One region of the Dryocola baronae genome, then DNA from elsewhere that is predicted to be linked to it. Evidence: predicted binding sites of a transcription regulator. Region 1 holds the regulator's gene; each other region holds the start of a gene.
What was found. The regulator CRP, encoded in region 1, controls carbon source genes, mostly activating them, when cyclic AMP is high. The targets are predictions, from matches to a motif close to ATGTGANNNNNNTCACAT.
Positions count from the first base shown of each region.

Region 1 (5,079 bases):
AGTTCGTTGAGCATTTGCAGCAGATCGACAAAGAATACGACGTGTTCAGCGATATTCGCGGCATGGGCCTGCTGATTGGCGCGGAGCTTAAGCCGCAGTACAAGGGCCGCGCGCGTGAGTTCCTTTATGCAGCCGCACAGGAAGGCGTTATGGTGCTGAACGCGGGGCCGGACGTGATGCGCTTCGCGCCGTCGCTTATCGTTGAAGAGGCGGATATTGCCGAGGGTATGCAGCGTTTTGCGAGCGCCGTCGCGAAGATTGTTAAAGGGTAGATATTTGCGGAATTCGGTGGATGGCGCTGCCGCTTATCCACCCTACGAACGTCGCAAGCGTCTGCTGAGCCAAATGCCATGATGCGGGCGCTGACGCCATGCCACTGACGAAATGGTGTGCATGGTGTTGAGGTGCCCCAGAACCCGCTGTAAATGCTGTTCCATCGTGCTTAGCGGCCCGGTCGGCAGCGCCTCTGAATCCAGAATCACCGCGTCTTTCGTTTCCCCCGGTCCGTCATATTCCAGACGCTGCTGGCACCTTTGCAGCGCGACTTCACAGGCTTGCAGGTAGCGCTGCGCCAGGTCCGGCGTCAGCATATTGTGCTCGCGGGCAAGCGTCGTCATCGCGTTGATATGCTCGACGATAAACTGGCTGTGCGTCACCCATAGCTTCATGTCATCCAGATAGTGCGAGTTGAAGCCCGGCTCCTGCATCGCCTGGTTGAGCGAGTTAAACAACGCGTTGTGCGCCTGGTTGACCTTCATGCGCTGCCAGGCCAGCGGCGTCGGCTGCGGGTCGTGGCTTAGGATCAGCCGTATTGCTTCCTGGTCGGTTTCCAGCGCGTCGTGGGCGTTCTGGCGCAGCAGGCCGCTTTGCCACTGCGGCCACAGCCAGATCATGCCGCCAAAGGCAATCAGGCAGCCGAGCAGGGTATCGATCAGACGCGGCACGATGTATTGCTCGGCGCTAAGCGTAATCAGCTGCAGCGTGTATACCGCGGTGACGGTAAAGCCGATGGTGGCCCAGCCGTAGCTTTTGCGGATAAACAGGTAGCTCACCAGCGTAATGAGCAGCATCGCCACCAGCGTGTAGCTTTCCGGAACGTGGAAGTGGAGAGTGATCCCGGCAATCGTCAGGCCCGCCATGGTGCCCGCCGAACGGTGCAGAATCCGCACGCGCGTCGCGCCATAGCCGTTTTGCGTGACGAACATGATGGTCATCAGGATCCAGTAGGGCTTGGGCAGATGTAAAGATGCGCCCAGCAGGCTGGCGACGGTGAGCATGACGCCCAGCCGTGCGGCGTTGCGCAGCGCCGCCGATTTGAAGGAGAGATAGCTTTTTAGCGCGGGCCACAGCGGCAGGCGGCGCTGGCGATCTTCCATCAGATCGCGGACGTATAAAGGGCGCTGGGTGCGCAGCACGCGCGCGATACGGCTGAAGTGGTAGTGGCAGAATTGCCCGACCGGGTTGTCCGGGTTTTGGCGGGCGATTTTTTCCAGCGCCGCGATCTGTTTATCCATATCAAAGCGTCTGGGGTAGCGGTGATAAAGGATGTCGTCCGCCAGCACGCGCAGGCGAGACGCGATGGTTTGCGCGTTCCAGCGGATCACCGCTTCGGCGTGGCTTTGTTCAACGAGTTTCTGCACCTCTTCGGGCTGGTGCAGGCTGACGGAGATGTGCTCCTGGAGGTCGAGCGCCACCTGGAAAGCGCGCAGCAGGCGTTTGTAGCCGTTCTGCTGGTTAGCCGCCAGCATGTGCAGCTGCTGATAGCAGACGGTAATCAGATCGACGGCTTTTTGCTGGCGGGCCAGCAGCGGGGGCAGCGCCTTTTCCGGATCGGTGTGCTGCGTCAGCATGCCGTATTTTGCTTCGCAGTATTCGGCAAGCTGGCGGTAGAGCAGGCTCAGGGATTCGCGAAGCGGCTGCTCGCGCCACATCCAGAACCAGAACCAGTTAAAGACGCCGTACCAGATGGTGCCGGAAACATACAGCAGCATCGGTTTCCAGATAGGCATGTTCCCGGCCATGCTGAGGGTGAAGATCGCCGCAATCAGCGAGGCGGGGAGCAGGCGGGCGTGCAGGGCGCTGATTTCCGCGGTTACCCCGAGCATCAGCGCCATCACCATCAGAATTATGGGCAGCGGGATCGAGGTGTAGAGCAGAAGAAGCTGCATGATCAGGCTGCTGAGCGCAAACAGGCTGCCGCCGATAATCAGCCGCTTGAAGAAGCGTCGATGGGGGGTGTCCAGGCCAGCAATGTTGCAGCAGGCGGGAACTAACGAGAAAAGCAGGCCGTTTTGCAGGCTGCCCAGCACCAGGCCGACGGCCACGGGTAAACATAACACCAGCGTCTGACGCAGTGCGTAGTTAACCTCAGGATGATAAATAAGTCGGCGCCACATAGACTCGTCATACTTCAAGTTACAGGGGTGTTGGCTGCACTCACTCGCCCCGGTCACTTACTGGAGTAAGCTCCTGGGGACTCCCTCCCTTGCCGCCGACCTGTAACTCGAATTATTTAGAGCGGGCAAAGGGAGTTTTAGAGACAAAAAAGGCGTATTGCCGAAGCGATACGCCTTTTTGGAAACGGAAATTAACGAGTACCGTAAACGACGATCGTTTTACCGTGCGCGGAGATCAGATTTTGATCTTCCAGCATTTTCAGAATGCGGCCTACGGTTTCACGGGAGCAACCCACGATCTGACCGATTTCCTGGCGGGTGATTTTAATCTGCATACCGTCCGGGTGGGTCATGGCGTCTGGCTGTTTCGCAAGGTTCAGCAGCGTTTGAGCGATACGGCCGGTTACGTCGAGGAAGGCAAGGTTGCCCACTTTCTCTGACGTGACCTGCAGGCGACGGGCCATCTGGGAAGAGAGGCGCATCAGGATGTCTGGGTTAACCTGGATAAGCTGGCGGAATTTTTTATAGGAAATTTCAGCCACTTCGCACGCGGTTTTCGCGCGAACCCAGGCACTGCGCTCCTGGCCTTCTTCAAACAGGCCTAATTCACCGATGAAGTCACCCTGGTTCAGATAGGAGAGGATCATTTCCTTGCCCTCTTCATCTTTGATCAGCACGGCCACGGAGCCTTTGACGATGTAGTACAGCGTCTCTGCTTTTTCACCCTGGTGAATCAGCGTGCTCTTCGATGGATACTTATGAATGTGGCAATGGGACAAGAACCATTCGAGAGTCGGGTCTGTTTGCGGTTTGCCAAGCACCATGCGCGGTTATCCTCTGTTATAAACTGGCTACCAAAGACAGGATGCAAAACCTCCTGCCCGGCGTTGCAATCGTTAGAATATTTCCCACCTGGGGGAAATGGCCAGCAAGTCAATCTTGCCGCCTGTAATTAGTGATGTCCAATGCATACATACATCACGTCAATGTATCGAATGTAGCATCCGGATTGTTTTAGCATAGCTTTTGGCAAGTGTCTCCTATTGTCTCGTTTCAGCATGACGCAGGTCGCCTTCCGTTGCGACAATTGCTGCATCCGCGTACTCTGGAAGGAAATTTCTTAACAGGAGTAAGCAAAATGCAGGCACGAGTTAAATGGGTTGAGGGGTTAACTTTCCTGGGCGAATCGGCGTCGGGTCACCAGATCCTGATGGACGGAAATTCAGGCGATAAAGCACCCAGCCCGATGGAGATGGTCCTGATGTCGGTCGGCGGCTGTAGCGCCATTGATGTGGTGTCTATTTTGCAAAAAGGCCGCCATAACGTGACGGATTGCGAAGTGAAGCTGACCTCCGAGCGCCGCGAAGAAGCGCCGCGCCTGTTCACCCACATCAATCTGCATTTCATCGTGACCGGCAAAGATCTGAAGGACAATGCCGTGTCCCGCGCCGTCGACCTGTCGGCGGAGAAGTATTGCTCGGTGGCGTTGATGCTTGAGAAAGCCGCAAACATCACGCACAGCTATGAAGTGATTGAACTGTAATACGTGTCCTGGGCGGTATTTTGCCGCCCTAAACGACTTTTCTGCCTTCCGCCAGCCGTTGCACCAGCGGCGTCATTATCAGCTCCATTGCCAGCCCCATTTTGCCCCCCGGCACCACCAACGTATTGATGTGTGAAATGAAAGAGCCTTGCAGCATCGCCAGCAGGTACGGGAAGTCGATGTTATCCAGCCCGCGGAAGTGAATCACAACGAAGCTTTCGTCCAGCGACGGAATGCCGCGCGCGGCAAACGGGTTAGAGGTGTCTACCGTCGGGACGCGCTGGAAGTTGATATGGGTGCGGGAAAACTGCGGCGTAATAAAGTTGATGTAGTCATCCATCGATCTGACCACGGAATCCATCACCGCCTCCCGTGAATGGCCGCGTTCGCTGGTGTCGCGCACCAGCTTCTGAATCCACTCCAGGTTAACGATGGGCACCACGCCGACCAGCAAATCCACATAGTTGGCTACGTCGTGCTGCGGGGTGACCACACCGCCGTGCAGCCCTTCGTAAAACAGCACGTCTGTAGGTTCAGGCAGCGGCTGCCAGGGCGTGAAAGTCCCGGGGATTTGGTTCCACGGCACGGCTTCGTCATAGGTGTGGAGATACTTGCGGGATTTCCCCTGGCCGCTGCGCCCGTATTCGGCAAACGTCTGCTCGAGCAGCCCGAAGTCATTGGCCTCTGGCCCGAAATAGCTGATGTGACGGCCCAGGTCGCGCGCTTTACGAATCGCCATGTCCATTTCTGGGCGGGTATAGCGATGGAAGCTGTCGCCTTCGACTTCGGCGGCGCGCAGGTTGAGCTGTTGAAATATCTTACGAAACGCAAGGCTTGTGGTGGTCGTTCCTGCACCGCTGGAACCCGTGACGGCAATAACCGGATGTTTGGCTGACATAAGGCAACAACTCCATGGATATTCGAAGGGACTGTCACAGCGGGTGGATGGCGAATGCACGTATCCACCCGACGAAGGGCCTGAAGATGATTTTATTGCTTTAGATTAGCCGCGAAACTGCCCGCGAGGCATGATATTTACCGTCTCATGCAGCTCTGACCACACCAGCACCGCTTCGCCGCTTTGTAGCTGTCGCTTCACGTCGGCAACCTTCTGCGACAGCGAGCGCTCTTGTTCACCAT
Region 1 covers NZ_JBINNY010000001.1:4,632,398-4,637,476, reverse strand. The annotation lists gene argD (bifunctional acetylornithine/succinyldiaminopimelate transaminase) at 1-272, shown strand, start outside; gene ACSPHG_RS22005 (YccS/YhfK family putative transporter) at 315-2,396, opposite strand; gene crp (cAMP-activated global transcriptional regulator CRP) at 2,588-3,220, opposite strand; gene ACSPHG_RS21995 (OsmC family protein) at 3,535-3,939, shown strand; gene ACSPHG_RS21990 (phosphoribulokinase) at 3,968-4,837, opposite strand; gene ACSPHG_RS21985 (YheU family protein) at 4,943-5,079, opposite strand, start outside.

Region 2 (5,079 bases), 3.2 Mb from region 1:
GTTCCAGCCCCGTTTTCACCACGCTGATAATTCGCCGCGTCGCCGGATAGTTACCTTTGGTTTTCTGTTCCGTTTTCTTATTAACGATATTGAACAGCAACGAGCGCCCCAGCGGCCCGGCCAGAATACGTTCGCGAACCGGCAGTTCGCGCGAAGGCCTGCGACCTTTCAGCGCCAGCTCTACGGCGGCATTAAGCAGAATCGAGTGCGGCACCACGTCGTCCACCAGGCCTAGCCTGAGCGCCTGGCGCGGGCGTAGCTGCTTGCCGGTGAGCATCATATCGAGCGCGTTGCTAACGCCAACCAGACGCGGCAAACGCTGCGTGCCGCCTGAGCCGGGCAGCAGGCCAAGCTGCACTTCCGGCAGCCCGAGCTTGGTTTTATCGTCGTCGGTACAGATACGGGAATGGCAGGCCAGCGCAAGCTCTAAGCCGCCGCCCAGACATGCACCGTGGATAGCCGCCACCACCGGGATCGGCAGCGCGGCGATTTCGGCCATTATCTGCTGGCCCTGTCGCGCTAAACCCTGCGCTTCTTCAGCGGTTTTGCAGCCGGCGATCATGTTGATATCGGCACCGGCGACAAAGTTGTCCGGCTTTCCGGAAATAAACACCAGCCCCTGCAGGGCGCTGTTATCGCGCACCTGTTTAATGATGGCGTGAACCTCGGGGCCAAACGACGCCTTGAGTGTGTTCATTTTCTCGCCGGGGACGTCAATCGTCACCACCGCGACGTTATCAAGGCGGATATGCAGGGAGAACGCGCTTGTCTGTTCCATCATTCGACCTCCAGAACCATGGCCGCGCCCAGGCCACCCGCCGCACAGGCGGTCACCAATCCGAACCCGCCGCCGCGACGGCGCAGCTCATGCAAAGTTTGGGTAATCATACGCGCGCCGGTTGCCGCGAACGGATGTCCGTAGGCAATCGAGCCGCCCAGCACGTTAAACTTAGCGTCGTCCACCTCACCGGTCGCATGAGCGCGGCCCAGCACGTCACGCGCGAATCGTTCGCTGGAAAGCATTTTCAAATTGGCGAGCGTCTGGGCTGCAAAGGCTTCGTGCATATCAAAAAGCGTGAGATCGTTAAGCGTGATCCCAGCCCTTTCGAGCGCCAGCGGCGTTGCCCACGCCGGGCCTAACAGCATGTCTTTCCAGACATCGACCGCGGTAAAAGCATAGCTGCGCAAAAAGCCCAGCGGTTTCAGGCCAAGCTCTTTGGCACGTGATTCCGTCATCAGAATGACCGCCGCCGCGCCGTCGGTCAGCGGCGTGCTGTTTGCCGCCGTAACCGTGCCGTGCTTGCGGTCAAATGCCGGACGCAGCTTCGCGTAATCCGCAAGCGACGATCCTTTGCGCACGTTGTTATCTTCACTGAAAGGCTGGCGATACGGCGGAATAAAGGCCGTCATCACCTCTTCCGTGAGCTTGCCCTCCTGCCAGGCAAGCGCCGCACGCTCGTGGGAACGATGTGCCAGGGCATCCTGCTGCTCGCGCGTTATGCCGTGCGTTTTCGCCATCTGTTCGGCGGTATCGCCCATTCGCAGTCCGGTAGAATACTCGGCAACGGCTGGCGGCACCGGAAGCAGATCGCGCGGACGCAGGCGGGAAAAAAGCTTTAGCCTCTGGCCCAGGGTGCGGGCTTTATTTACATCGACTAGCGTGCGACCCAGTTTTTTGCTGACGCCAATTGGTAATACCGAAGACGAATCTGCTCCGCCCGCTATGCCCGCCCGTATTGTACCGGCCATCAGGCTTTCAGCGACGTTCGCCACCGCCTGGAAGCTGGTCGCGCAGGCACGGCTAACGCTGTAGGCATCGGTATGCACGCTCATGCCCGTCCCTAGAACAATTTCACGCGCGATATTCGGCGCTTCCGGCATCTGCACAACCTGGCCGAAAACGAGCTGTTCGATGATTTCGGGGGGGATTTCGCTGCGCGCCAGCAGTTCGCTGACCACCATATTGCCGAGATCGATAGCGGGAATGCCGTGAAAAGCGGTAGCCTGGCGCGCAAAGGGCGTGCGTAAACCGCTGACAATGGCAATGCGGTCACCCTGACGGGTCACCAGCGGAAGTGCCTGACTCATAACGTTCCCCTGTTAAAATGTAAACTAGTGGTCTGACCTGATCATAGTTTTAACCAAAAAGTTACATCCAGCCAACTGGCGAACTAAAAAATTGGGAGTGGGGACACGCTTTGGGATGGGTGATTCGGGAAGTTGATGTGAAAGGTGGGGTGGATAAGCGCAGGCGCCATCCACCCTCTAACTAACAAAAAAGATTAACGCAGGCCGAGCTGGAAGATCATAGTTTCAGCCTGGCAGCTGAATACAAAATCGATATCCAGACGCACGCCTTCGGCTTCTTCGGTATAGCGCGGCACAATTTTGCAGGGTTCGGATTCTACGTCGCGGGCTTTGGCGCTCAGCGCTGCCAGCGTTTCGTCAGCTTCAGCTTTGGTCGCAAAAACGCGGCTGTAGGTCGCGGTGCAGTCGGTGTTATCGATGATGGAACCGACGTCAATACAGCAGCAAACCGGGGTTTCATCAGCGGTGTTTTTACTCATTATGATTTCCTCTGTATTTAAGCGATAGGGATTAAACAATTGCCGTCTATTTTACGCTCCCCGTTGAAGCCACTCCAGCCGTTAATTTTGTCAGGCCTCACAAGTGACCAAAATCACACTTAAAAATGATCTAAAACAAAATTCACGCTCATGGGTGAGTGACCCTGGCCGCGATTTTGCCAGGCAGATCCCGTTTTTAAGATCATTCTTGAAAAACCTTAGATACAAACTTGCAACATCCCATCTGGTCAGACCTATACTCACGCCACTGGTCTGCTTTCTCTGTACATGATCAGCCCCTACTATTCGCGCTCCTGTTACGGTGTGTAACATTGTTTGTATAAAAATAAATCTATGAGGTTTTGGTCATGAGCCAGAAAAACCTGTTTACAAAGTCAGCCCTCGCGGTTGCAGTGGCAATTGTCTCCTCGCAGGCGTACGCAGCCGGCTTTCAATTAAACGAGTTCTCTTCCTCTGGCCTTGGCCGAGCCTATTCAGGGGAAGGTGCGGTGGCGGACAATGCGGGCTCAGCCAGCCGTAACCCCGCGACCATTATGATGTTCGACCGTCCGTCTTTCTCTGGCGGCGCGGTGTTCGTTGACCCGGACGTTAATATTTCCGGTACTTCTCCTTCCGGTCGCAGCACTGACGCAGACAATATTGCGCCAACTGCCTGGGTGCCAAACCTGCATTTCGTGGCGCCTATTAATGAGCAGTTTGGTTGGGGGGCTTCCGTTACCTCTAACTATGGCCTCGCGACCGAATTTAACAATGACTACACGGCCGGTTCGATGGGCGGCAAAACCGACCTGACGACCCTGAACCTGAATTTGAGCGGCGCATACCGTTTAAATAATAACTGGAGCTTCGGCCTTGGCTTTGATGCGGTTTACGCCAAAGCGAAGATCGAACGTTACGCCGGTGATTTACCGCAGCTGATCGCAGGTTCCGGCGCGCTGCCACCGCAGCTTGCAGGCCCGGTTTCACAGATTCCTGGCGACACCCAAATCGCGCACCTGAAGGGTGACGAGTGGGGCTTCGGCTGGAACGCCGGTATCCTTTACGAAATCGATAAAGATAACCGCTACGGCTTTACCTACCGTTCAGAAGTAAAAATCGACTTCGACGGCGACTATAAGAGCAACCTGCCTTCCGCCTACAACCCATTGTTGTCTAATTTTGGCCTACCGGCTGGCACCAACGGGCAAACCGTTCCAGGCTCTCTGACCCTGAACCTGCCTGAAATGTGGGAACTGTCTGGCTATAACAAAGTCGCGCCGCAGTGGGCTATCCACTACAGCCTGACCTACACCAGTTGGAGCCAGTTCCAGGAGCTGAAAGCGACCGGCAGCAACGGCCAGACGCTGTTCTATAAAGATGAAAGCTTCAAAGATGCGTACCGCATTGCGCTGGGTACCACCTACTTTATGGATAAGAACTGGACCTTCCGCACCGGTATCGCATTTGACGATAGCCCGGTTCCGGCTGAAAACCGCTCCATCTCCATTCCGGATCAGGACCGTCTGTGGCTGAGCGCGGGTACCACCTATGCGTTTAACGAAGATGCCTCCGTTGACCTGGGCGTTTCCTATATGCACGGCCAGCACGTAGAGATCAAAGAAGGTCCATACACCTTCCAGTCCGAAGGGAAAGCCTGGCTGTACGGCATGAACTTCAACTACGCGTTCTAAGTCAAAGCCGCAACGAAAAAGGCGAATCCATTGGATTCGCCTTTTTTTATAGCCTTCGCCCCGGTTACTGCGAGTCGATATCTTTCAGATCGTCCTGAATCGCCGCCGCGTTCGGGTTCGCCGTGGGAGTTAGCTTGCCGCCGTTGGCGATAAAGTCGTGACGCTGGAAGTAGGCTTCGCGCACCATGATGTACGGGTCGGAAGACTGTTTCAGCAGGCCGTCGGAATCCAGCAGCTGGGCACGCGTTTCAATGCCTTCAACCGTCCATTTACCGATAGACATCGGCCAGGTCAGCCAGGAAAGGATTGGATAGAGCGTATCGGCATAGTCACCGCCGTCTTCACGCAGCGTGAAGCTGCCGTAGAACGGAAGCTGTACGTACGGCCCGTAGCCCACGCCGTAGTGACCCAGCGTCGAACCAAAGCGATGCGGCTCTACGCGCTGCAGTTTCGGGTTCGCAAGGCCAGCCACGTCGATAAAACCGCCCATGCCCAGCAGGGTGTTCAGGAAGAAACGGGTAAAGTGCACCATCCCCTGATACGGATCGCCCTGAATGAAGTAGTTCACCATGGTGGCGGGCTCTTCAAGGTTGCTGGTGAAGTTGCTTAAGCCGTTACGCGCGGGCTGCGGCACATAATCACGCCAGGCGACGGCAACAGGACGCACAACGTACGGGTCCAACACGTTGAAGTTGAAGTTGTACATTGTCCGGTTGAACCCTTCAAGCGGGTCCGAGCGCCCCTGCTGCTGCTGGTCGCCGGAGCTGGCGCAGCCGACTAACAGCGTCGTGGCCAGAGCCAGTCCGGTCAGGCGAAAATTC
Region 2 covers NZ_JBINNY010000001.1:1,478,055-1,483,133, reverse strand. The annotation lists gene fadJ (fatty acid oxidation complex subunit alpha FadJ) at 1-778, opposite strand, end outside; gene fadI (acetyl-CoA C-acyltransferase FadI) at 778-2,088, opposite strand; gene ACSPHG_RS06990 (YfcZ/YiiS family protein) at 2,283-2,567, opposite strand; gene fadL (long-chain fatty acid transporter FadL) at 2,936-4,258, shown strand; gene mlaA (phospholipid-binding lipoprotein MlaA) at 4,323-5,079, opposite strand, start outside.
Region 2: a site for CRP is predicted at 2,669-2,686, ahead of ACSPHG_RS06990 (YfcZ/YiiS family protein). Genes of this name have one in related genera too.

Region 3 (5,079 bases), 3.0 Mb from region 1:
GTAATACTTGGCGGTACCGAGCACGACGCCGACCTGGCGATAGGGCAGGTCCTGTAGCTCGTCGTAAACGTAGGGGGCGGTTTTCCAGCTCATCCACCGATCGAGGCCAAGCGCGGTCAAAGCAATCAGGCCGATAAGGACTAACAGGCTATAAAACAAGCGCTTCAACATGGACTTACGGGCTCAACGGTGGGAGGAAATTTTACTCAAGGCTACTTTACCCTGGGGTTAAGAGCAAGAATCGGCGGACTGGTTGAAGTAAATTTCAACAATAGCCGTGTGGAAATCAGGCGGATGCGGGCACCCGCCTGAATAAGTTAACCCAGCAGGGTGCGATCGATATTCTGGCAGCCCAGCGCCTTGAGCGTCGCGGCCGTTGCGTCCCACTGGGTCAGCGGGGCATCGGCGCGCTCTGCCAGCACCGCGCGCTGGATGTCGCTGTAGTCGTAGCCGGAAAGGCTCAGCAGGTTCAGCGCGGCCTGCAGCGGAGGCAGCGACGGGTTGAACGCGGCGTTTTCAGCGTAGCTCCCGGAGATGATTTTGCCGTCGCGTAGCTCAAGCGCCACGCCCGCTGGCGCTTTGCTGTAAGGCGCGTGGCTGCGGTTCGCGGCAACAATTGCGGCCTGGTTTAGCTCATCGCCCTGGAGGGCAAAACCGTGGTCAACGTCGTCCAGCAGCAGCGTGCTTATCTCAAGATCGCGCGGACCGAAAGAATCGGGCAGGTAGTCGCCGAGCGTTGCCGGCCTGCGGCCAGGAAGGTTGATTTGCAGCTTCACGCCGCTGTTTAGCTCGTTCATAAACTGGCGGCAGTGGCCGCACGGCGTGTAGTTAACGGTCACGGAAGCGAGGCCTTTTTCACCGCGCATCCAGGCGTGGGTGATGGAGCTTTGCTCGGCGTGAACCGTTTGCTGCATGGTGGTGCCAGCAAATTCCATATTCGCGCCGAAATAGAGATTACCGCTGACGCCTCGTGCAACGGCACCGACGTTGAAATTAGAGAGTTCCGCACGGGCACATGAGGCAGCAAGCGGGAGCAGCGCGAAAGCCAGCGCATCATCATCCAGGCCCGTCTGCTTTTTCAGCGCCTCTACTTCCTGCGCGCCGAACATGGCCGGGAAATGGTCATCGGCGAGCAGGGATTGCAGGGCCGCCTGCAGCGAAGCCGGGAGCTGAGTGAAAGCAGCATGAAAACGAGAACGCATGTTTCTTAGCCTCTAATAGGTATTGGAGCCGTAGTGTACGGCGCTATAGAGGCTTTATATGTGATCCGTATCTAATTGCAAATGCAACGAATGAAATAAAAAATGAAAATGCGCGATCTCTCGCAAGTTTTAACGAAACAGCGCCAGAATCACCGGGAAAAGGAACGGGGCGATAAGCGACGTCATGATCCCGCAAATCACCAGCGCCAACGAGCTAAACGCGCCTTCCTGAAAATCAAGCTCGGCGCAGCGGGCGGTGCCCAAAGCGTGAGAGGCCGTGCCCATCGCCAGGCCGCGTGAAGCCTTGGTGGAAATACGCATTAGGTTCAGCAGGCTGTGGCCGAACACCGCGCCCAAAATCCCAACGAAGATCACGCAAACCGCGCTGATGGCCGGGATGCCGCCGATGCTGCCGCCTACGGCCATCGCAATCGGCGTCGTCACGGATTTTGGCAGGACGGAGGCCGCAATCTCAGGCGTTGCCCCCATGTACAGCGCAATGGCGGTACCGCTTATCATCGCCACCATGCTGCCGATAAAGCAGATTGTGATGATGGATTTCCAGCGCGCCCGGATCTGGTGCAGCTGCTCATAGAGCGGAAAGGCGAGTGCCACGACGGCGGGTTGCAGCAGGTCATTCAGCACCTCGCTGCCCTTAAAGTAGCTCGTGTAAGACACGCCGGTGAAGATCAGAATAGGGATGATCACCACCATCGAAACCAGCAGCGGATTGAGCAGCGGCGATTTAAAACGCGCGCCAAGCCTGCGTGCGCCAAAAAACACCAGCAGCGTTAACGGCAGGGACCACCAGATAGATTGCATCATTTTTTGTCAGCCTCGCTCTCACCGACAATCTTGCGTTCGCCGTGAACGAGATGGGAACTCCAGCTCACGATAATAAGTACCACCAGCGTGCTGATAAAACAGGACACCACCACCGGGCCAAACTGCGCCTTCAGCACCTCGTAATACTGCATAACGCCAACGCCTATCGGCACGAACAGCAGCGCCATATAGCGAATCAGCAGGTGGCAGCTGGGCTTGACCCACTTCGCGGGCATGATTTGCAGCGACAGCAGCACGAATAAAATCAGCATGCCGATAATGCTGCCCGGAATGGCGATAGGAAGCAGTGACGCGATAGCGATACCGGCATATAAGCACAGGTAAATTAAGATAAAAGACCGCAGATACTGCCAGACAATGGTGAGTGTGTTACGCATGGAGATGACCCTTTAAGAAACGCATTCATCATACAATTAAACTTAAAATTGTGCTACCGATCACATCATGACTTATGAGCATACCAAATATTCCAGAAATGAAGGTTCCAGAATTGATTGGGCAATTAGACAGGGAAATAAAAAAGGCGACCTGAGAAGGTCGCCTTAACGTGCATGGGCAGGCATGCGTAGCGCCGCCCGCCGGAGGTCAATCGCTTAGTTCAAGCGTACCGGCATACCGGAACGGTCTTTGATCGCCTGATCCACCACGTTGGTGTCAACGTCCGGCTGAGCGGTAATCGCCGTCACGCTGCTGGTCAGATTGATTGGCACAATCTCGTCAGAGTTGAACTGCGCTTCGGTGGTGGACAGCGGGTTGTGAACCTCGATGTAGCGCGTGCCGTCTGGCTCAACGGTGGCTTTCACCGGCTCATCAATAAACTGTACGCGGGTGCCGACCGGCACGTTCTCGAACAGGAACTTGATGTCTTCGTTACGCAGACGCACGCAGCCGTGGCTGACGCGCAGGCCGATACCAAAGTTGGCATTGGTACCGTGAATAGCATACAGGCGGCCAATGTACAGCGCGTACAGGCCCATAGGGTTGTCCGGACCGGCTGGCACTACGGCTGGCAGTGGCGTACCGGCTGCCGCGTATTCCGCGTGCATTTTGGCCGTTGGCGTCCAGGTTGGGCCGGCTTTTTTACGCTCTACTTTTGTCGTCCAGTTGATCGGGGTGTCTTTACCCAGCTGGCCGATACCGATAGGCAGCACGATAACCGTGTTGGTGTCTTTCGGATAATAGTAGAGGCGCATTTCAGCGCTGTTAATCACGATGCCTTCATGAACGGTATCCGGCAGGATGAGCTGCTGCGGAATGTTCAGGATGGTGCCAGGCTTTGGCAGATACGGATCGACGCCTGGGTTGGCTTCAAGCATGTTGGAAAGACCCATCTGGTACTGCGCTGCAAACTCTTCCAGCGGCGCGGTGCTACCTTCAGGAATGGTAATGACCTGGTTTTGACCAATCAGACGGCTGCCATCGGTTGGCAGGGGATAGGTCACGGCGGAAGCTGTTTTGCTAAAAGACACGACAGCCACAAATGCCAGTAAAATCGAGCGTAATTTTATATTCATGTTGTGCGAAGTATTTATGGCCACACAGGCTAGTTGGTTAGGAATCAGATGGGGTTCAGCCGCGCATTATATGTGCATTGCATCTTTCTGGGAAATCAGATGTGGATTAAATCACACTTTTTTCACATTGATTACATAATAGACAATACATAAGCAACGCGATCCTCATGCGCACTTATGGCATACTGTGCCCGATATCACAAATTACATCACTTCTTTTATCAGGACATCTTTGTGCTAGTTTCCAGTAACGTCACTATGCAGTTCGGCAGTAAGCCGCTGTTTGAAAACATCTCCGTCAAATTTGGCGGCGGCAATCGCTACGGCCTGATTGGCGCTAACGGTAGCGGTAAGTCCACCTTTATGAAGATCCTCGGCGGTGATTTAGACCCGACCCTGGGCAACGTATCACTCGATCCGAACGAGCGCATCGGTAAGCTGCGCCAGGATCAGTTCGCCTTTGAAAAATTCACCGTGCTCGACACCGTGATCATGGGCCACGCAGAACTCTGGGAAGTAAAAGAAGAGCGCGACCGCATTTACGCGCAGCCAGAGATGAGCGAAGAAGACGGCTATAAAGTTGCCGATCTCGAAACCAAATATGGCGAAATGGACGGCTACACCGCAGAAGCTCGCGCGGGTGAACTGCTGCTGGGCGTCGGCATTCCGGTAGAACAGCATTACGGCCCGATGAGCGAAGTCGCACCCGGCTGGAAGCTGCGCGTGCTGCTGGCGCAGGCGCTGTTCTCAAATCCGGACATCCTGCTGCTCGATGAACCGACGAACAACCTCGATATCGACACCATTCGCTGGCTGGAAACCGTGCTCAACGAGCGCAACAGCACCATGATCATCATCTCGCACGACCGTCACTTCCTGAACATGGTTTGTACCCACATGGCGGATCTGGACTACGGCGAGCTGCGCGTGTATCCGGGCAACTACGACGAGTACATGACGGCGGCAACCCAGGCCCGTGAACGCCTGCTGGCCGACAACGCGAAGAAAAAAGCCCAGATTGCCGACCTGCAATCCTTCGTCAGCCGCTTTAGCGCCAACGCCTCGAAATCACGCCAGGCGACCTCACGCGCCCGTCAGATTGACAAAATCAAGCTCGACGAAGTGAAGGCCTCCAGCCGTCAGAACCCGTTCATCCGTTTCGAACAGGACAAGAAGCTGTTCCGCAACGCGCTGGAAGTGGAAGCGCTGGCGAAAGGCTTTGATGAAGGCCCGCTGTTCAAAGGCGTCAACATGCTGCTCGAAGTGGGTGAAAAACTCGCGGTGCTGGGCACCAACGGCGTGGGTAAATCCACCTTCCTGAAAACCCTGGTCGGCGAATTAGCGCCGGACGCGGGTGCCGTAAAATGGTCCGAAAACGCGCAGATCGGCTACTACGCGCAGGATCACGAATACGAGTTTGAAAACGATCTCACCGTCTTCGACTGGATGAGCCAGTGGAAGCAAGAGGGCGACGACGAGCAGGCGGTGCGCAGCATCCTTGGCCGTCTGCTGTTCAG
Region 3 covers NZ_JBINNY010000001.1:1,634,850-1,639,928, forward strand. The annotation lists gene sanA (outer membrane permeability protein SanA) at 1-171, opposite strand, end outside; gene cdd (cytidine deaminase) at 318-1,202, opposite strand; gene ACSPHG_RS07665 (CidB/LrgB family autolysis modulator) at 1,332-2,027, opposite strand; gene ACSPHG_RS07670 (CidA/LrgA family protein) at 2,024-2,425, opposite strand; gene ldtB (L,D-transpeptidase) at 2,642-3,562, opposite strand; gene ACSPHG_RS07680 (ABC-F family ATPase) at 3,797-5,079, shown strand, end outside.
Region 3: a site for CRP is predicted at 3,662-3,679, ahead of ldtB (L,D-transpeptidase). Genes of this name have one in related genera too.

Region 4 (5,079 bases), 1.8 Mb from region 1:
GTAAACCTCACCCAGTGCATGTCCGGGAAGGTCAATATGGGCGGCTACGCGACGGGTAACGCGCTGGCGCAGGCGGGCGTAATCAGCGGCTACGATATGACGGTGGAAGCCACGCTGACTAAACTTCACTATTTGCTGAGCCAGGGCCTGGACGCGCAGGCCATTCGCGAGGCGATGTCGCGCAACCTGCGCGGTGAACTGACGCCGGACGAGTAAGGAGAACGAATGAAAAAACGTGCGTTGTTGCTGGTCGACTTGCAAAACGATTTCTGCGCCGGCGGCGCGCTAGCGGTGCCCGAAGGCGACAGCACCGTTGACGTTGCCAACGATCTGATTTGCCGCTTTAAGGCACGCGGCGAGGCGATTGTGGCATCCCAGGACTGGCACCCTGCCCGCCACGGCAGCTTTGCAAGCGTTCAGGGCGCGGAGCCTTACTCGCAGGGGGAACTCGAGGGACTGCCGCAGACCTGGTGGCCCGATCACTGCGTCCAGCATACGGAAGGCGTGGCGCTCCATCCTCTGCTCCACGCGGACGATATTGATGCGGTGTTCCACAAGGGTGAAAATCCCGCCATCGATAGCTACAGCGCGTTTTTCGATAACGGGCACCGCCAGGAGACTGGCCTTGACGCCTGGCTGCGCGAGCGGGGCATATCACAGCTGGTGGTGCTGGGGCTGGCGACGGACTACTGCGTGAAATTTACCGTGCTGGACGCGCTCGAGCTGGGCTATGAGGTTACGGTTATCTCCGACGGCTGTCGCGGCGTGAATATCAACCCGCAGGATAGTCTGATGGCGTTCCAGGATATGTCCGTGGCGGGGGCAACGATCGTTACGCTAGCGGATTTCTATTAGTTCACTTTCCTGTGTCGGATGGCGCTTCGCTTATCCGACCTACAACACATGCGCCTTCCGTCAGAAATGTCGGACGGCGCTTCGCTTATCCGACCTACAAAAAAAGCGTTGTCCGTCAGCAAGAACGGGGGACGCGATGAATATCCGAGCGACAACTACGCAGCCCCCGCCACCTCTTTCTCGATTCGGCTCTCATTTTGGACTTTATTTGCTCGCCCTTCGCTGAGAGCGCTCTCATAATCGACTTGCTTACTTATTCAGCGTCTTAGCTGAGTTTGCCTCGCCTGAGGCGTTTCCAATATTGTCTGTCAAAGAGGAATTGCTATGAAGTTTACGCGCAAACTGCTGCCGCTGCTGGCAGTTATCCAGCTCGCCTGTGCGGGTGCCGCCCACGCCGCTGAATATCTATCAGTGGGTTATTTTAACGGCGGCGGCGACGTTACCGCAGGGCCTGGGGGCGATATCAACAAGCTTGATGTCCGCCAGATTACCCATCTCAACTACTCGTTTGGCCTGATTTACAACGATGAAAAGGGCGAAACCAACGCCGCGCTGAAAGACGCCACGAAGCTGCATCAGATTTGGCTCTCGCCAAAGGTTATGTCCGACCTGGAAAAGGTGCCCGACCTGCGTAAGCAGAACCCGCAGCTGAAAGTGTTGCTGTCCGTGGGAGGCTGGGGCGCTCGCGGATTCTCTGGCGCTGCGGCTAGTCCGGAAAGCCGCGCCGTATTTATCCGCTCTGCTCAGGAGGTGATCAAGCGCTACGGCCTGGACGGCATCGACTTAGACTGGGAGTACCCGATTAACGGCGCGTGGGGCCTTGTGGACGCCACCGCAGCAGACCGCGACAACTTCACCGCCCTGCTTAACGAGCTGCGCCAGGCGTTGGGCAAAGAGAAGCTGCTGACTATCGCCGTGGGTGCCAACGTGAAAAGCCCAACCGAGTGGGTGGATGTAAAGGCTATCGCCCCGGCGCTGGACTACATCAACCTGATGACCTACGACATGGCATACGGCACGCAGTATTTCAACGCCAACCTGTATGACTCAAAGGCCTGGCCGACGGTGGCGGCGGCGGATAAATACAGCGCGGATTATGTGGTCAACAACTACATTGCGGCGGGCCTCAAGCCTGCGCAGATGAATCTCGGCATCGGCTTCTATGGCCGCGTGCCAAAACGCGCGACCGAGCCGGGTATCGACTGGGATAAGCCGGATGCGGCTAAAAATCCGGTCACCCAGCCCTACTTCGGCGCGCCGGAGAAAGCCGTGTTTATGTCCTATGGTCTGGACCTCACCAAGGACAGCTACTTCAAGTACAACGACATTGTGAGCAAGCTGCTGAACGATCCGCAGAAGCGCTTTACCGAACGCTGGGACGACGACGCGAAGGTGCCGTACCTGACGATGAAAAATGCGGAAGGCAAAGACCTGTTTGCTATTTCGTACGAGAATCCAAAATCCGTGGCGGTGAAGGCGGAGTACATCAAAAGTAAGGGGCTGGGCGGTGCGATGTTCTGGGAATACGGAGCGGATGATAATAACCAGCTAGCGAAGCAGCTGGCCGAAACGCTGGGGATTAAGACCGAGCATCAATAACGGCGGCGGCGGGTGGCGCAAGCTTACCCGCCCTATCCATGCTTAGTCCGAACTAAAGCTTCACCGTCATAATCGGCGCAGGTTCAATGCCGAACTCCGCTTTCAGCTGTTGCTTGCTTTTCATCACGATGTTGCCGTCGGTGCCGATAGTCATATGCTGGGCATCAACGTTGTGACGCGTCTGCCACATCATCACTAACTGCAGGCTGTTTTCTTTCTGATCCGGCGTAAGCGCAACGCCGTCGGGCCACTTGCCTAACTCTACCGCCGTGACCAGGCGCTGATAAATTTCAGGCGTCATGACGGCCAACATTTCATCCAAATTCATCATACGAGCAGCTTCCTGTGGAATAATTTGCTGAATCGATTTTTCAACCTTTAGTTTGCTCACCGTTCTGGTCATCGGTGAAGCTTAGCGACGCGGAGTTAACGCAGTAGCGTTCGCCCGTAGGCTGCGGCCCGTCTGGGAAAACGTGCCCCAGATGCGCTTCGCAGTTGCCGCAGCGGATCTCTACCCGCTCCATGCCGTGTGAAAAATCTTTGATATAACGGATAGCCTCGTCGCTTACCGGCTCGTAGAAGCTCGGCCAGCCGCAGCCGGAGTCGTACTTGGTTTCAGATTTGAACAGTGCGGCATCGCAAACCAGGCAGTGGTAGATGCCATCGCGCTTGTTGTGCAATAGACGCCCCGAGAACGGCGGCTCTGTGCCATGTTCCTGCGTGACGTAATACTGCATCTCGTTAAGGTTTTTCTTCGCTGAATCAGGGGGTAATTGGTTAGCCATATGCGTACATCTCGTGCAGTTGCTACGGTGACTGATAACAGCATGATTCTAACAAAAAATTAACAACACCGTGCAGCTTTTTGTTCTAAACTTAGCCCTGAATTTCTGGCTCGGCATTAATTGTGACCCATGTCACATTCTTGTTGATTTTGCCCTTTAGAATTCCAGAAACCGTCCCCATATGGTCAAAAGCCTAAAGGGAAAGGTTAAGTGGTTTTATCGTACAATTGATGTCCACAGGATTGATTTGTCGCAATGATTGACACGATTCCGCTTGACGCTGCGTAAGGTTTTTGTAATTTTACAGCCAACCTTTTATTCACTAACAAATAGCTGGTGGAATATATGACTATCAAAGTAGGTATCAACGGTTTTGGCCGTATCGGCCGTATTGTTTTCCGTGCTGCACAGGAACGTTCTGACATCGAGATCGTTGCAATCAACGACCTGTTAGACGCTGACTACATGGCTTACATGCTGAAGTACGACTCCACTCACGGTCGTTTCAACGGCACTGTAGAAGTTAAAGACGGCCACCTGGTTGTTAACGGCAAAACTATCCGTGTTACCGCAGAACGTGACCCGGCTAACCTGAAATGGAACGAAGTTAACGTTGACGTAGTTGCTGAAGCAACTGGTCTGTTCCTGACCGACGAAACTGCGCGTAAGCACATCACCGCTGGCGCTAAGAAAGTCGTTCTGACTGGTCCTTCCAAAGACAACACCCCAATGTTCGTTCGTGGTGCTAACTTTGAAAAATATGCTGGCCAGGATATCGTTTCTAACGCATCTTGCACCACCAACTGCCTGGCTCCACTGGCTAAAGTTATCAACGACAACTTCGGTATCGTTGAAGGCCTGATGACCACCGTTCACGCTACCACCGCTACTCAGAAAACTGTTGATGGCCCGTCTCACAAAGACTGGCGCGGCGGCCGCGGCGCAGCTCAGAACATCATCCCTTCTTCTACCGGTGCTGCTAAAGCTGTAGGCGTTGTACTGCCAGAGCTGAACGGCAAACTGACTGGTATGGCGTTCCGCGTTCCAACTCCAAACGTGTCTGTTGTTGACCTGACCGTTCGTCTGGAAAAAGCAGCGTCTTACGAAGAAATCAAGAAAGCAATCAAAGCGGCTTCTGAAGGCGCAATGAAAGGCGTTCTGGGTTACACCGAAGACGACGTTGTATCTACCGATTTCAACGGCGAAGTTTGCACTTCCGTGTTCGATGCTAAAGCTGGTATCGCACTGAACGACAACTTTGTGAAACTGGTTTCCTGGTACGACAACGAAACTGGCTACTCCAACAAAGTACTGGACCTGATTGCACACATCTCCAAATAAGTTGAGATGAGCAGTTAATCCATAAGGCGACCATTCGTGGTCGCTTTTTTTTTGCCTTTTCGATATATAGGTTGAGTCAATGATTACTAAAATTTTTGCCCTTCCGGTTATTGAACAAATCACCCCTGTCCTCTCCCGTCGTCAGCTTGATCAACTGGAAGTGATTGTTATCGACCATCCGCAGGTTCGTGCTTCCGTCGCTCTCCAGGGGGCGCATCTGCTCTCATGGAAACCTGCCGGTGAAGAAGAAGTCCTGTGGCTGAGCAACAACACTCCCTTCCAGCACGGTAAAGCGCTGCGCGGCGGCGTGCCGATCTGCTGGCCCTGGTTTGGCCCGGCCGAGCAGGAAGGCCTGCCCGCTCACGGCTTCGCGCGTAACCTGCCATGGACGCTGAGCGCCCATAATGAAGATGCCAACGGCGTTTCGCTGACCTTTGAACTGCAAAGCAATGATGAAACCCGCAAGCTTTGGCCGCATGACTTCACCCTGTATGCGCGT
Region 4 covers NZ_JBINNY010000001.1:2,870,773-2,875,851, forward strand. The annotation lists gene ansA (asparaginase) at 1-216, shown strand, start outside; gene pncA (bifunctional nicotinamidase/pyrazinamidase) at 226-855, shown strand; gene chiD (chitinase ChiD) at 1,180-2,454, shown strand; gene ACSPHG_RS13540 (YeaC family protein) at 2,507-2,782, opposite strand; gene msrB (peptide-methionine (R)-S-oxide reductase MsrB) at 2,826-3,239, opposite strand; gene gapA (glyceraldehyde-3-phosphate dehydrogenase) at 3,585-4,580, shown strand; gene ACSPHG_RS13555 (D-hexose-6-phosphate mutarotase) at 4,660-5,079, shown strand, end outside.
Region 4: a site for CRP is predicted at 3,360-3,377, ahead of msrB (peptide-methionine (R)-S-oxide reductase MsrB). Genes of this name have one in related genera too.